Leptothrix cholodnii SP-6: one gene and its partner. Each later gene encodes a partner of the first gene's protein in a complex. Links are inferred from orthologs where the notes say so. Each region holds a gene or a part of one and is shown in the gene's direction. Other genes may lie near its edges.

Region 1 (6,580 bases):
AGGCCCCAGGCCACCAGGGCGAACAGCAGCAGCCAGCCCAGGCGCAGCGTCAGGCTCCAGCGCCTGGCGTTGCGGCGCTCGCGGATGTACTCGTGGGCAAACTGCTCGAGCACGGTGTCGGTGGCGCTGCGTGCGCTCGGGGCCGCAGGGGCCACGCTCGGCGCGGCAGGGCGGGACGCCTCGGGCACCGGTGTGGCGGGCGAGGTCGGGGTGTCGTCTTCGGAGCTCATGTCGGGAGGGTGAGGGTGGCGCAGACGGGAGATCGCACTTCAGTCGCTGGGTTCAGTCGCAGAAGGCCGGCGCCAAGTCTTCGCGAGGATACCAATACACCCTGCCGTCACGCTCTTGCACCTGCAGCGGCTTGAGCGAGCGTCCGGCACACGGCCCGGCCACGCAGTAGCCGGTGCGCGGGTCGTAGGTGGCGCCGTGGATCGAGCAGATGATCCATTCGCGCGGGCCGTCGAGAAACTCGCCTTCTTTCCAGTCCAGCTCGGTGGGCACGTGGGCGCAGCGGTTCAGGTAGCCGACCACCCGACCCTCGAAACGCAGCACGAAACCGCGCACCGGCTTGCCGTATTCGAGCAGGTCGAAGACATGGGCCTTGCCGCTTTCGGCCAGGGCGTCGGAGGGGCAGAGATCCTGTGCGGGCGGGACGGGGCTCATGGTCGTCGGTGTGCGTGGGCGATCGGGGTGGCGCAGCGCATCAGCCGTGCTGCAGCAGCCAGCTGCGCAGTTCGGCCACGCTGTGGGCGACGTGGCGCGGCGCGTGTTCGTGCAGCTGCTCGATCTCGTGTGCGCCGTAGGAGACCGCGACGCTGGCGGCGCCGGCATTGCTGGCGAGCTGCAGGTCGTGGGTGGTGTCGCCGATCATCAGCGTCCGCTCGGGTTCAACCCCCAGCTCGGCCATCAGCTCCTGCAGCATCTGGGGATGCGGCTTGGAGCGGGTTTCGTCGGCGGTGCGGGTGGCGTCGAAGTAGCGGTTCAGGGCGGAAATCTGCAGCGCCTCGTCGAGCCCGCGGCGGCTCTTGCCGGTGGCCACCGCGAGGCTGTGCTGGCGCTCGCGCAGCGCCTCCAGCAGCTCGGGCACGCCGTCGAACAGCGTGATGGCGTGCTGGTCCTTGAAGTAGTGGTGGCGGTAGCGCTGCACCAGTTCGGGATAGCGTTCCTCGGCGAGCCCCGGCACGGCGTGCTGCAGCGCTTCCTGCAGGCCCAGGCCGATCACGTAGGCGGCGTCCTGATCCGACGGTGTGGCCACGCCCAGATCCCGGCTGGCGGCCTGGATGCTGCGCACGATCAGTGCGGTGGAGTCGAAGAGGGTGCCGTCCCAATCGAACACGATCAGGTCGTACTGGCGTCGGCGCATGGCGGTGGTGGGTTGGGGTTCAGAACGAGTCCAACAGTGTCGCGCACTCGGCGGGCAGCGCCGCCTCGAGCTCGATCCGTTCCCCGCTGGCCGGATGGTCAAACGCCAGCCGGCGCGCGTGCAGGAACATGCGCTCGAAGCGGCAGCCCGCCACCGCCTCGCCGCGCGCCATCGCCTTGTTGAGCGCGAAGTCGCCGTACTTGTCGTCGCCGACGATCGGGTGGCCGGCCTGCTGCAGGTGCACGCGGATCTGGTGCGTGCGCCCGGTCTTGATGGTGACGTCGAGCAGGGTGTAGCCGTCGAAGCGTTTCAGCACCTGCACCAGCGAGATCGAGCGCCGGCCGTCGGGGTGGTCGGCCGCCACCGCGCGCACGCGGCGTTCGCCGCCGGCGTCGGTGTACTTGTGCAGCGCCACGTCGATCACCTTCTTGTTCTCCGGCCAGTCGCCGATGACCAGGGCTGCGTAGGTCTTGCCGGTGTCGCGCTGGCGGAACTGATCCTGCAGCGCCGTCAGCGCGCTGCGTTTCTTGGCCACCAGCAAGATGCCGGAGGTCTCCTTGTCGAGCCGGTGCACCAGTTCCAGAAAACGCGCCTGCGGCCGCGCGCGCCGCAGTTGCTCGATCACGCCGAAGCTCACGCCCGAGCCGCCGTGCACCGCCACGCCGGCCGGCTTGGCGATCGCCAGCAGGTGCTCGTCTTCGAGCAGGATCGGGAACTCGCGCGGCGGCACGGTCGATTCGGCCGGATCGGGCCGTTCGGACAGACGCAGCGGCGGCACCCGCACGTCGTCGCCGATCGCCAGCCGGGTGTCTGCGCCGGCGCGGCCCTTGTTGACCCGCACTTCGCCGCTGCGGATGATCCGGTAGACCAGCGTCTTGGGCGCGCCCTTGAGTTCGCGCATCAGGAAATTGTCGAGCCGCTGCCCGGCGCCGGCCTCGTCGACCTGGAAATGGCGCACCTGGGGCGAGGCGGTGGCGACCACCGACACAGGCGTTGACGCCGGCACTTTGTCGGCTGTTTTTCTGCCGCCGGCCGGCCTGGCCTTTACCCCTATAATCCTTTGCACCACGTTCGCGCTGTAAGTGTTTGATTTGTCTGAGTTTAACGGCGGTGTATCACCGCCGTGCCGAAGTGGCCGCCGGGCAAGCCCTAAGGGCTTCGAGGTGAGCCGAGCAGATGAATCGAGCGCCTGCAGTTTCTGACGCGGTGCCGGCCCCGATGGCGTGCACACGGTGCATGTCGTTTCGGCCGGCTTACGCTGATGCAGTGCGACGCGTCTGGCATGGTGCCGGCTCCCAAGGTGAGTTGGCGGATGCGAGTGCGGCGCGCCAGAGACTTCGCAGTCTGAACCCCACGTCAAGGTTTTCAAGACTGCAGCATCCGTCCGACAGGGGCGCCCGGCAGATTGCCGCGCCCCTGTTTTGATGGTGCTGCAGTTTGTGTTGCGACAACAGACGCCATCCCATGGCCGAACCCTTCCATCCCCGTCCCTCGCCGACCGGACGCGCCTTGCGCGCCGGGTCGAGCTGCGCGCTCGCTGCGCGTGGTGGAGGCGTGGGGGCCGTGCCCTGCCTGTCCGATGGACGGCATCACGGCGAGCCGGATTGGGCCGAATCGGGGTCTGTCTTGTCTGCACGCGCGCCAACGCTGCGCTGCTGAGGCTTCCCCGCCTCGCACAGGCCCTCTCGTGGGGCCGCCACGCGCAGTCCAGGGCGATTCCTTCTCGGGCGGGCTGCGCTGTTCTCAGGCATCAAACAGGGGTTGTTCGCGGGTTCCGGCCTGCGAGCGACTGTTTGCATGACTCTGCTGCCGCGATGCGGAGCAGGTACGAGGAGAACGCATGAAACGCATGCTGATCAATGCCACGCAGCCCGAAGAGCGGCGCCTGGCGATCGTCGATGGCCAGAAACTGCTCGATTTCGAGACCGAGATCGAGGGCCGCGAACAGCGCAAGGGCAACATCTACAAGGCCGTCGTCACCCGCGTCGAGCCTTCGCTGGAGGCCTGTTTCGTCGATTACGGCGAAGACCGCCACGGTTTCCTGCCGTTCAAGGAAATCTCGCGCAGCTATTTCAAGGAAGGCGTCAGCGTCCGCGACGCCAAGATTTCCGACGTCATTTCCAACGGCCAGGAACTGCTGGTCCAGGTCGAAAAAGAAGAGCGCGGCAACAAGGGCGCGGCGCTGACCACCTTCGTGTCGCTGGCCGGCCGCTACCTGGTGCTGATGCCCAACAACCCGCGCGGCGGCGGCGTCAGCCGGCGCATCGAGGGCGAGCAGCGCGAAGAGCTCAAGGAAAACCTCGAGCAGCTCGACTACCCCAAGGGCATGAGCCTGATCGCGCGCACCGCCGGCATCGGCCGCAGTGCCGAAGAGCTGCAGTGGGACCTGAACTACATGCTCAAGCTCTGGACCGCGATCGACGACGCGTCCAAGGGTGGCCGCGGTGCGTTCCTGATCTACCAGGAGTCGTCGCTGGTGATCCGTGCGATCCGCGACTACTTCAGCGCCGACATCGGCGAGATCCTGATCGACACCGACGACATCTTCGAGCAGGCGCGTCAGTTCATGCTGCACGTGATGCCCGACACGGCCAACCGCGTGAAGCGGTATCGCGACGATGCGCCGCTGTTCAGCCGCTTCCAGATCGAGCACCAGATCGAGACCGCGTTCTCGCGCACGGTGCACCTGCCGTCGGGCGGCGCGATCGTGATCGACCACACCGAGGCGCTGGTCGCCGTCGACGTCAACTCGGCGCGCGCCACCCGCGGCGGTGACATCGAGGAAACCGCCACCCGCACCAACCTCGAAGCCGCCGACGAGATCGCGCGCCAGTGCCGCCTGCGTGACCTGGGCGGCCTGATCGTGGTCGACTTCATCGACATGGAGGAGAGCAAGAACCGCCGCGAGGTCGAGACCCGGCTGCGCGACGCGCTGCGCACCGACCGTGCCCGCGTGCAGTTCAGCTCGATCAGCAAGTTCGGCCTGCTCGAACTCAGCCGCCAGCGCCTGCGCCCGGCGCTCAGCGAAGGCAACCACATCACCTGCCCGCGCTGCAACGGCACCGGCCACATCCGCGACACCGAATCTTCCGCGCTGCAGATCCTGCGCATCATCCAGGAAGAGTCGATGAAGGAAGGCACGGCGGCGGTCCACGTGCAGGTGCCGGTCGAGGTGACCAGCTTCCTGCTCAACGAGAAGCGCACCGAGATCACCAAGATCGAGTTGAAGCAGCGCACCACCGTGCTGCTGGTGCCCAACAAGCACCTCGAGACGCCCAACTACAAGCTCGAACGCCTGCGCCACGACGATCCGCGGCTGGAGAACATCCAGGCCAGCTACACGATGATCGAGGAGCCGGAAGACGAAGTCGGCATCACCCGTCGCGAGAAGCTCAAGGCCAAGCAGGAGCCGCTGATCAAGGGCGTGCTGCCCGATCAGCCCGCGCCGGTGGCCGCGCCCAAGCCCGAGCCGGCGCCCGCGCCCGCACCGGTGGCCGTGGCTCGGCCCGCACCCGTTGCCGCGCCGGTCGCTGCCCCGGCCGCGCCGGCCGAAGGGGGTTTCTTCGGCTGGATCAAGAAGCTGTTCGGCGGTGGCGCGGCTGCGCCGGTCGTGGTCGCTCCCGAGCCCGTCGCGCCCCCGGTCGTCGCCAAGGAGACCACCGGTTCGCGCGGTGAGCGCACCGAAAAGGGCGAGCGTGGCGATCGCCGCGGTGGCCGTCGTGACGGCGCCGAGCGGGGTGGCGAGCGCAACGGCAGCGGGGCCGAGCGTGGCGAGCGCGGTGGCCGTCGCGGTGAACGCAATGGCGAGCGTGGCGCTGAACGCGGTGCCGAGCGCCAGGAAGCGCGCGCCGAGGCGATCAAGCCCGAAGCGCGTGAGGGCCGCGAGAACCGCGAACCGCGCGAACCGCGCGAAGCCCGTGAGCCGCGCGAAGCCGGCGGCGAGCGTCGCCCGCGTGGCGAGTCGCGGGGTGAATCTCGTGGCGAATCACGCGGCAATGGCGAGCGCCGCGAGCGCAACGTCGAGGTCGTCGCGGGCGAGGGTGATGCCCCCGCCACGCAGCGCCCGCCGCGTGGTGAACGTCGTCCCGCTCCGGCGCCCGTCGCCGCTGTGGCCGAGGTCGACACCAGCAACCTGGCCGAAGCGGCCAACAGCGGTTTCGAGGAAACCCAGCCCGGTTCGACCGACGGCAGCGACGCGGCCAACGCCGAGCGCGACGGCCGCCGTCGCCGCCGTGGTGGTCGAGGTGGCCGCCGTGACCGCGAAGAGCAGCGTCCGGAAGGCGCCGAAGGCCTGAGCACCGACGCCGTGGCACAGCCCGTCGCGGCTGCGGCTGATGCGCCGGTCGCCGTCGAAGGTGCTGTCGGCGTGTCGACCCAGGACGAAAGCGCCGCCGCACCGGTCGACGCCGAGTCGGCCGAGGCCCAGCGCGACGGCCGCCGCCGTCGCCGCGGCCGTGGTCGTGGCCGTGACGGTGTCGAGGGTGCTGACGCAACCGAAGCCGCCGAAGGCGCTGAAGTGGTCAGCGGCGTCACCGCCGCCGAGTTCAGCGAGGAGTTGCCTGCGCAAGCCGCGGTCGCTGCGCAAGCCGTGGTCGCCGAGCCGGTCGTTCAGATGGCGGTTCAGCCCGTGGCCGAGCCTGTTGCCGAGGTGCCCCCCGTGGCTGCTCCGGTGATCGCTGCGCCGGTCGTGCAACCGCCGGCGGCCGTGGTGATCGAGGCCCAGCCCGTGCCGGCGGCTTCGTTCGAGCCCGCGCCGACGGTGGTCGTCAAGCCCTATGCGCTGCCGCTCGACACGCTGGCCGAGATCGCACGCGGTGCCGGCCTGGAGTGGGTCAACAGCAACGCCGACAAGGTGCGCCAGGTTCAGGAGGCGATCGCCAACGAACCCAAGCCGGTGCGTGTGCCGCGCGAGATCAAGCCGGTGGTGCTGGTCGACGACGGCCCGCTGGTGCTGGTCGAGACCCGCCGCAACCTCGGCCAGGTGCAGCTGCCGTTCGAGACCGGTTCGACGCACTGATCGTCGCGTCTGCCGCGGTTCGCTGATCCGCGGCCCCCAGTAAAAAGCCGCCACGGTTCGCCGTGGCGGCTTTGTCGTTTCTTGTGGCGGCGGGCGCCGGGATTCAGCCCGGCTCGCCGATCAGTTCCAGCGCGCGCTGGTAGGGCGCGTGGTGCATCAGCTCGTCCCACGGCAGCGGCGGGGTCTGCGGCAGCAGGGCG
Region 2 (4,267 bases), 620 kb from region 1 along the record:
CTGCCGGTGCTGACCGACGTGCATGACGAGTCGCAGGTGGCCGAGGTCGCCAGCGTGGTCGACGTGCTGCAGACGCCGGCCTTCCTGTGCCGCCAGACCGACTTCATCCGCGCCGTGGCGATGTCGGGCAAGCCGGTCAACATCAAGAAGGGCCAGTTCCTCGCGCCCTGGGACATGAAGAACGTCATCGACAAGGCCCGCGCCGCCGCGCGTGACGCCGGCCTGTCGGAAGACCGCTTCCTGGCCTGCGAGCGCGGCGTCAGCTTCGGCTACAACAACCTGGTGGCCGACATGACCAGCCTGGCCGAGATGCGCAACACCGGCGCGCCGGTGGTGTTCGACGTCACCCACTCGGTGCAGAAGCCCGGTGGCCTGGGCGGCAGCAGCGGCGGTGCGCGCGAGATGGTGCCGGTGCTGGCGCGTGCAGGCGTGGCGGTGGGCGTGGCGGGCCTCTTCATGGAGACCCACCCCGATCCGGCCAAGGCCTTCAGCGACGGCCCGAACGCCGTGCCCCTGAAACACATGAAGACGCTGCTCGAACAGCTGGTGGCGCTCGACCGCGTCGTCAAGACCCGACCCCTGCTGGAAAACGATTTCAGCTGCTGAGGGTGTGCAAGGTAGCGCGCGCAGCTGTCGCGTCGACGCACGCTGTTGCGACGCAGTAACCGCATTGGTGCACCATGCGCGCGCCAACAATCGATAGAAACCGGAGTAGACCCATGAGTGCCATCGTAGACATCGTCGGCCGCGAAGTGCTGGACAGCCGCGGCAACCCCACCGTCGAATGCGACGTGCTGCTGGAAAGCGGCGTCATGGGCCGTGCGGCCGTGCCCAGCGGCGCGTCCACCGGCTCGCGCGAAGCCATCGAGCTGCGCGACGGCGACAAGAGCCGCTACCTCGGCAAGGGCGTGCTCAACGCCGTCAAGAACATCAACACCGAGATCAGCGAAGCCGTGCTGGGCCTGGACGCGGCCGAGCAGAGCTTCCTCGACAAGACCCTGATCGACCTCGACGGCACCGACAACAAGGGCCGCCTGGGCGCCAACGCGATGCTGGCCGTGTCGATGGCCGTGGCGCGTGCCGCGGCCGAAGAATCCGGCCTGCCGCTGTACCGCTACTTCGGCGGCATGGGCGCAGTGCAGCTGCCGGTGCCGATGATGAACGTCATCAACGGCGGCGCGCACGCCAACAACAGCCTCGACCTGCAGGAGATGATGATCATCCCCGTGGGCGCGCCGTCGTTCCGCGAAGCCGTGCGCTGGGGCGCCGAGGTGTTCCACGCGCTCAAGAAGATCCTGCACGACAAGGGCATCAGCACCGCGGTGGGCGACGAGGGCGGTTTCGCCCCCAGCGTCGAGAGCCATGAAGCCGCCATCCAGCTGATCCTGCAAGCGATCGACAAGGCCGGCTACCGCGCCGGCGAGCAGATCGCCCTGGGCCTGGACTGCGCCGCCAGCGAGTTCTACAAGGACGGCAAGTACCACCTCGAAGGCGAAGGCCTGTCGCTGACCGCGCAGGAGTGGACCGACATGATGGCCGCCTGGGTCGACAAGTACCCCATCATCTCGATCGAGGACGGCATGGCCGAAGGCGACTGGGACGGCTGGAAGCTGCTGACCGACCGCCTGGGCAAGAACGTGCAGATCGTCGGCGACGACCTGTTCGTGACCAACACCAAGATCCTGAAGGAAGGCATCGAGAAGGGCATCGCCAACTCGATCCTGATCAAGATCAACCAGATCGGCACGCTGAGCGAAACCTTCGCCGCCATCGAGATGGCCAAGCGCGCGGGCTACACCGCCGTCATCAGCCACCGTTCGGGCGAGACCGAGGACAGCACCATCGCCGACATCGCCGTGGCCACCAACGCCGGCCAGATCAAGACCGGTTCGATGAGCCGCAGCGACCGCATGGCCAAGTACAACCAGCTGCTGCGCATCGAGGAAGACCTCGGCGACGTGGCCGTGTACCCGGGCCGCGCGGCCTTCTACAACCTGCGCTGATCGCCCGTGTTCGGCGTGCGTGGCATCACCCTGGTGCTGGCAGTCCTGCTCGGGCTGGTGCACCTGGAGCTGTGGTTCGGCCACAGCGGCGTGCCACGCGTGATCGAACTCGATCGCCAGGTCGAGGAGCAGCGCGAACGCAACATCGAGGCGCGCATGCGCAACGAGCGCCTCGCCGCCGAAGTTCGCGACCTGCGCGAAGGCCAGGAAACCATCGAGGAGAAGGCCCGCGGCGAGCTGGGCATGATCCGTCCCGACGAGATCCTGGTGCAGTACACCCGACCCCGCTGAGCGGCCGCAAGGCCCCGGCCACACGAGAAGGCGCCGCGAACCGGCGCCTTTTTTCATGGGCGCAGGCGGATCACGCCGGCACGGCCTGCAAGGCGTCGTCCAGCACCTCGACCCAGTGCCGCACCGGCGTCGCGCAGCCGCTCTGCAGGTGCGAGATGCAGCCGATGTTGGCCGACACGATCACCTCGGGCGACTGCGCCTGCAGGTGGCCGAGCTTGCGGTCGCGCAGCTGATACGACAGCTCGGGCTGCAGCACCGAGTAGGTGCCGGCCGAGCCGCAGCACAGGTGGCTCTCCTGCGCCGGCAGGTGCACCTCGAAACCCAGCTCGCGCAGGCCGGCCTCGATGCCGCCCTTGAGCTTCTGGCCATGCTGCAGCGTGCACGGCGGGTGCAGCGCCAGCTTGTGGCGCGGCACGTCGTTGAGCAGCGGCTTGAGCTGCGGCACCAGTTCGGGCAGCAGCTCGCTGAGATCGCGCGTCAGGGCGCTGACCCGCGCGGCGCGGGTGGCGTAGGCCGGATCGGTGGCCAGGTGGCGTCCGTAGTCCTTGACCGTCGCGCCGCAGCCCGAGGCGTTCATCACCAGCGCCTCGACCGGCGCCGAGCCGTCGGTGGGCTCGATCAGCGGCCACCAGGCGTCGATGTTGCGGCGCATGTCGGCCAGGCCGCCGGGGTGGTCGCCCAGGTGATCGCGGATCGCGCCGCAGCAGCCGGCCTTGGGCGCGGTCACCGCCTGGATGCCGGCGGCGTCGAGCACCCGCGCGGTGGCCGGGTTGATGCCCGGGCCCATCGTCGGCTGCACGCAGCCGGCCAGCATCAGCATGCGGCGCGGGTGGCTGCGCTGCGGCCAGCCGCGGGCGTCGCGCGGGCCGGCTTCGGGCACCTTGTTCCTGAGCACCTGCGGCAGCAGCGGGCGCACGATCTGGCCGAGCTTCAGGGCCGGCGCGAACAGCGGCGACGTCAGCCCTTCCTTGAGCAGCCAGCGCTGCGCCTTCTCGGCCAGCGGGCGCTCGACCTCGGCGTCGACCAGCCGGCGGCCGATCTCGACCAGCTCGCCGTAGGGCACGCCCGACGGGCAGGTGCTCTCGCAGTTGCGGCAGGTCAGGCAGCGGTCGAGGTGCTGCTGGGTGCTGCGCGTGGGCGTCTGGCCTTCGAGCATCTGCTTGATCAGGTAGATGCGCCCGCGCGGGCTGTCGAGCTCGTCGCCCAGCAGCTGGTAGGTCGGGCAGGTGGCGGTGCAGAAACCGCAGTGCACGCACTTGCGCAGGATCGCCTGCGCCGCGTCGCCGTCGGGCGTGCCGGCGTATCGGGGGGAGAGTTCGGTTTGCATCGCTCGGTGCCTGGCTCAGAGCCCCGCAGCCAGCCGGCCGGGGTTGAAAAGATGGAGGGGATCGAAGGCGTCCTTGATGCGCTGGTGCACCGCGTGCAGCGGCGCCGACAACTCGGACAGCGCCGGCTGCACGGCGTCGCCGGCCAAGGCGCCGCGCCAGATGCGCGCATGGCCGCCGACCTCGGCCGCCAGCGCGTGCACCAGCGCGGGCGGCGCATCGCTCAGGGCCCAGCGCTGGCCGCCGTGCCACTCGACCAGGCTGTCGCCGACCGCGCCGGGCAGCGCCAGCCGGCCGGTGTGCGGCGGCACCGACAGGCGCCACAGCCGCCGCCCGCGCGGCAGCACGTCGACCAGCAACGGGTGGTTCTGGTCGCGCACGTCGAGCCAGCCACGCTGCGCCAGGTCGTCCGCGATCGGCTCGCCACCCAGCGTGCGCTGCGCCGACGCCACCGCCGCCTGCGCGCCGCTCAGGCGCAGCCACAGCACGCCGCGGCTCCAGGCGCTGGCGCTGATCGGCAGCGGCTTGCGACACCAGGCCTTGAGGCTGGCGAGCGCCTGCGCCTCGTCCATCTCGAAACGCAGCGTGGTGCTCGCCACCGGCCGCGGCAGCACCTTGAGCGAGACCTCGCAGATCACGCCCAGCGCC

The links.
Region 2: the proteins of LCHO_RS02980 (region 1) and eno are in contact, whole or in part, in a solved structure (PDB 2FYM), measured with the Escherichia coli proteins. The link is inferred for Leptothrix cholodnii SP-6 from one-to-one orthologs.

Annotation. Positions count from the first base shown.
Region 1 is NC_010524.1:636,678-643,257, forward strand. The notes cover bases 2,814-6,580. They hold LCHO_RS02980 (Rne/Rng family ribonuclease), read left to right. Parts: upstream 2,814-3,203; coding sequence 3,204-6,380; downstream 6,381-6,580. Other genes in these bases: nagZ (beta-N-acetylhexosaminidase), read right to left, coding at 6,484-6,580. Outside these bases: LCHO_RS02960 (S49 family peptidase), read right to left, coding at 1-230; LCHO_RS02965 (Rieske (2Fe-2S) protein), read right to left, coding at 283-663; LCHO_RS02970 (HAD family hydrolase), read right to left, coding at 704-1,363; LCHO_RS02975 (RluA family pseudouridine synthase), read right to left, coding at 1,383-2,351. UniProt on the Escherichia coli protein: Endoribonuclease that plays a central role in RNA processing and decay. Required for the maturation of 5S and 16S rRNAs and the majority of tRNAs. Also involved in the degradation of most mRNAs.
Region 2 is NC_010524.1:1,254,267-1,258,533, reverse strand. Bases 1-2,861 are described here. They hold eno (phosphopyruvate hydratase), read left to right. Parts: upstream 1-719; coding sequence 720-2,003; downstream 2,004-2,861. Other genes in these bases: glcF (glycolate oxidase subunit GlcF), read right to left, coding at 2,365-2,861; ftsB (cell division protein FtsB), read left to right, coding at 2,010-2,294; kdsA (3-deoxy-8-phosphooctulonate synthase), read left to right, coding at 1-606. Also shown: more of glcF, read right to left, coding at 2,862-3,621; glycolate oxidase subunit GlcE, read right to left, coding at 3,637-4,267. UniProt on the Escherichia coli protein: Catalyzes the reversible conversion of 2-phosphoglycerate (2-PG) into phosphoenolpyruvate (PEP). It is essential for the degradation of carbohydrates via glycolysis.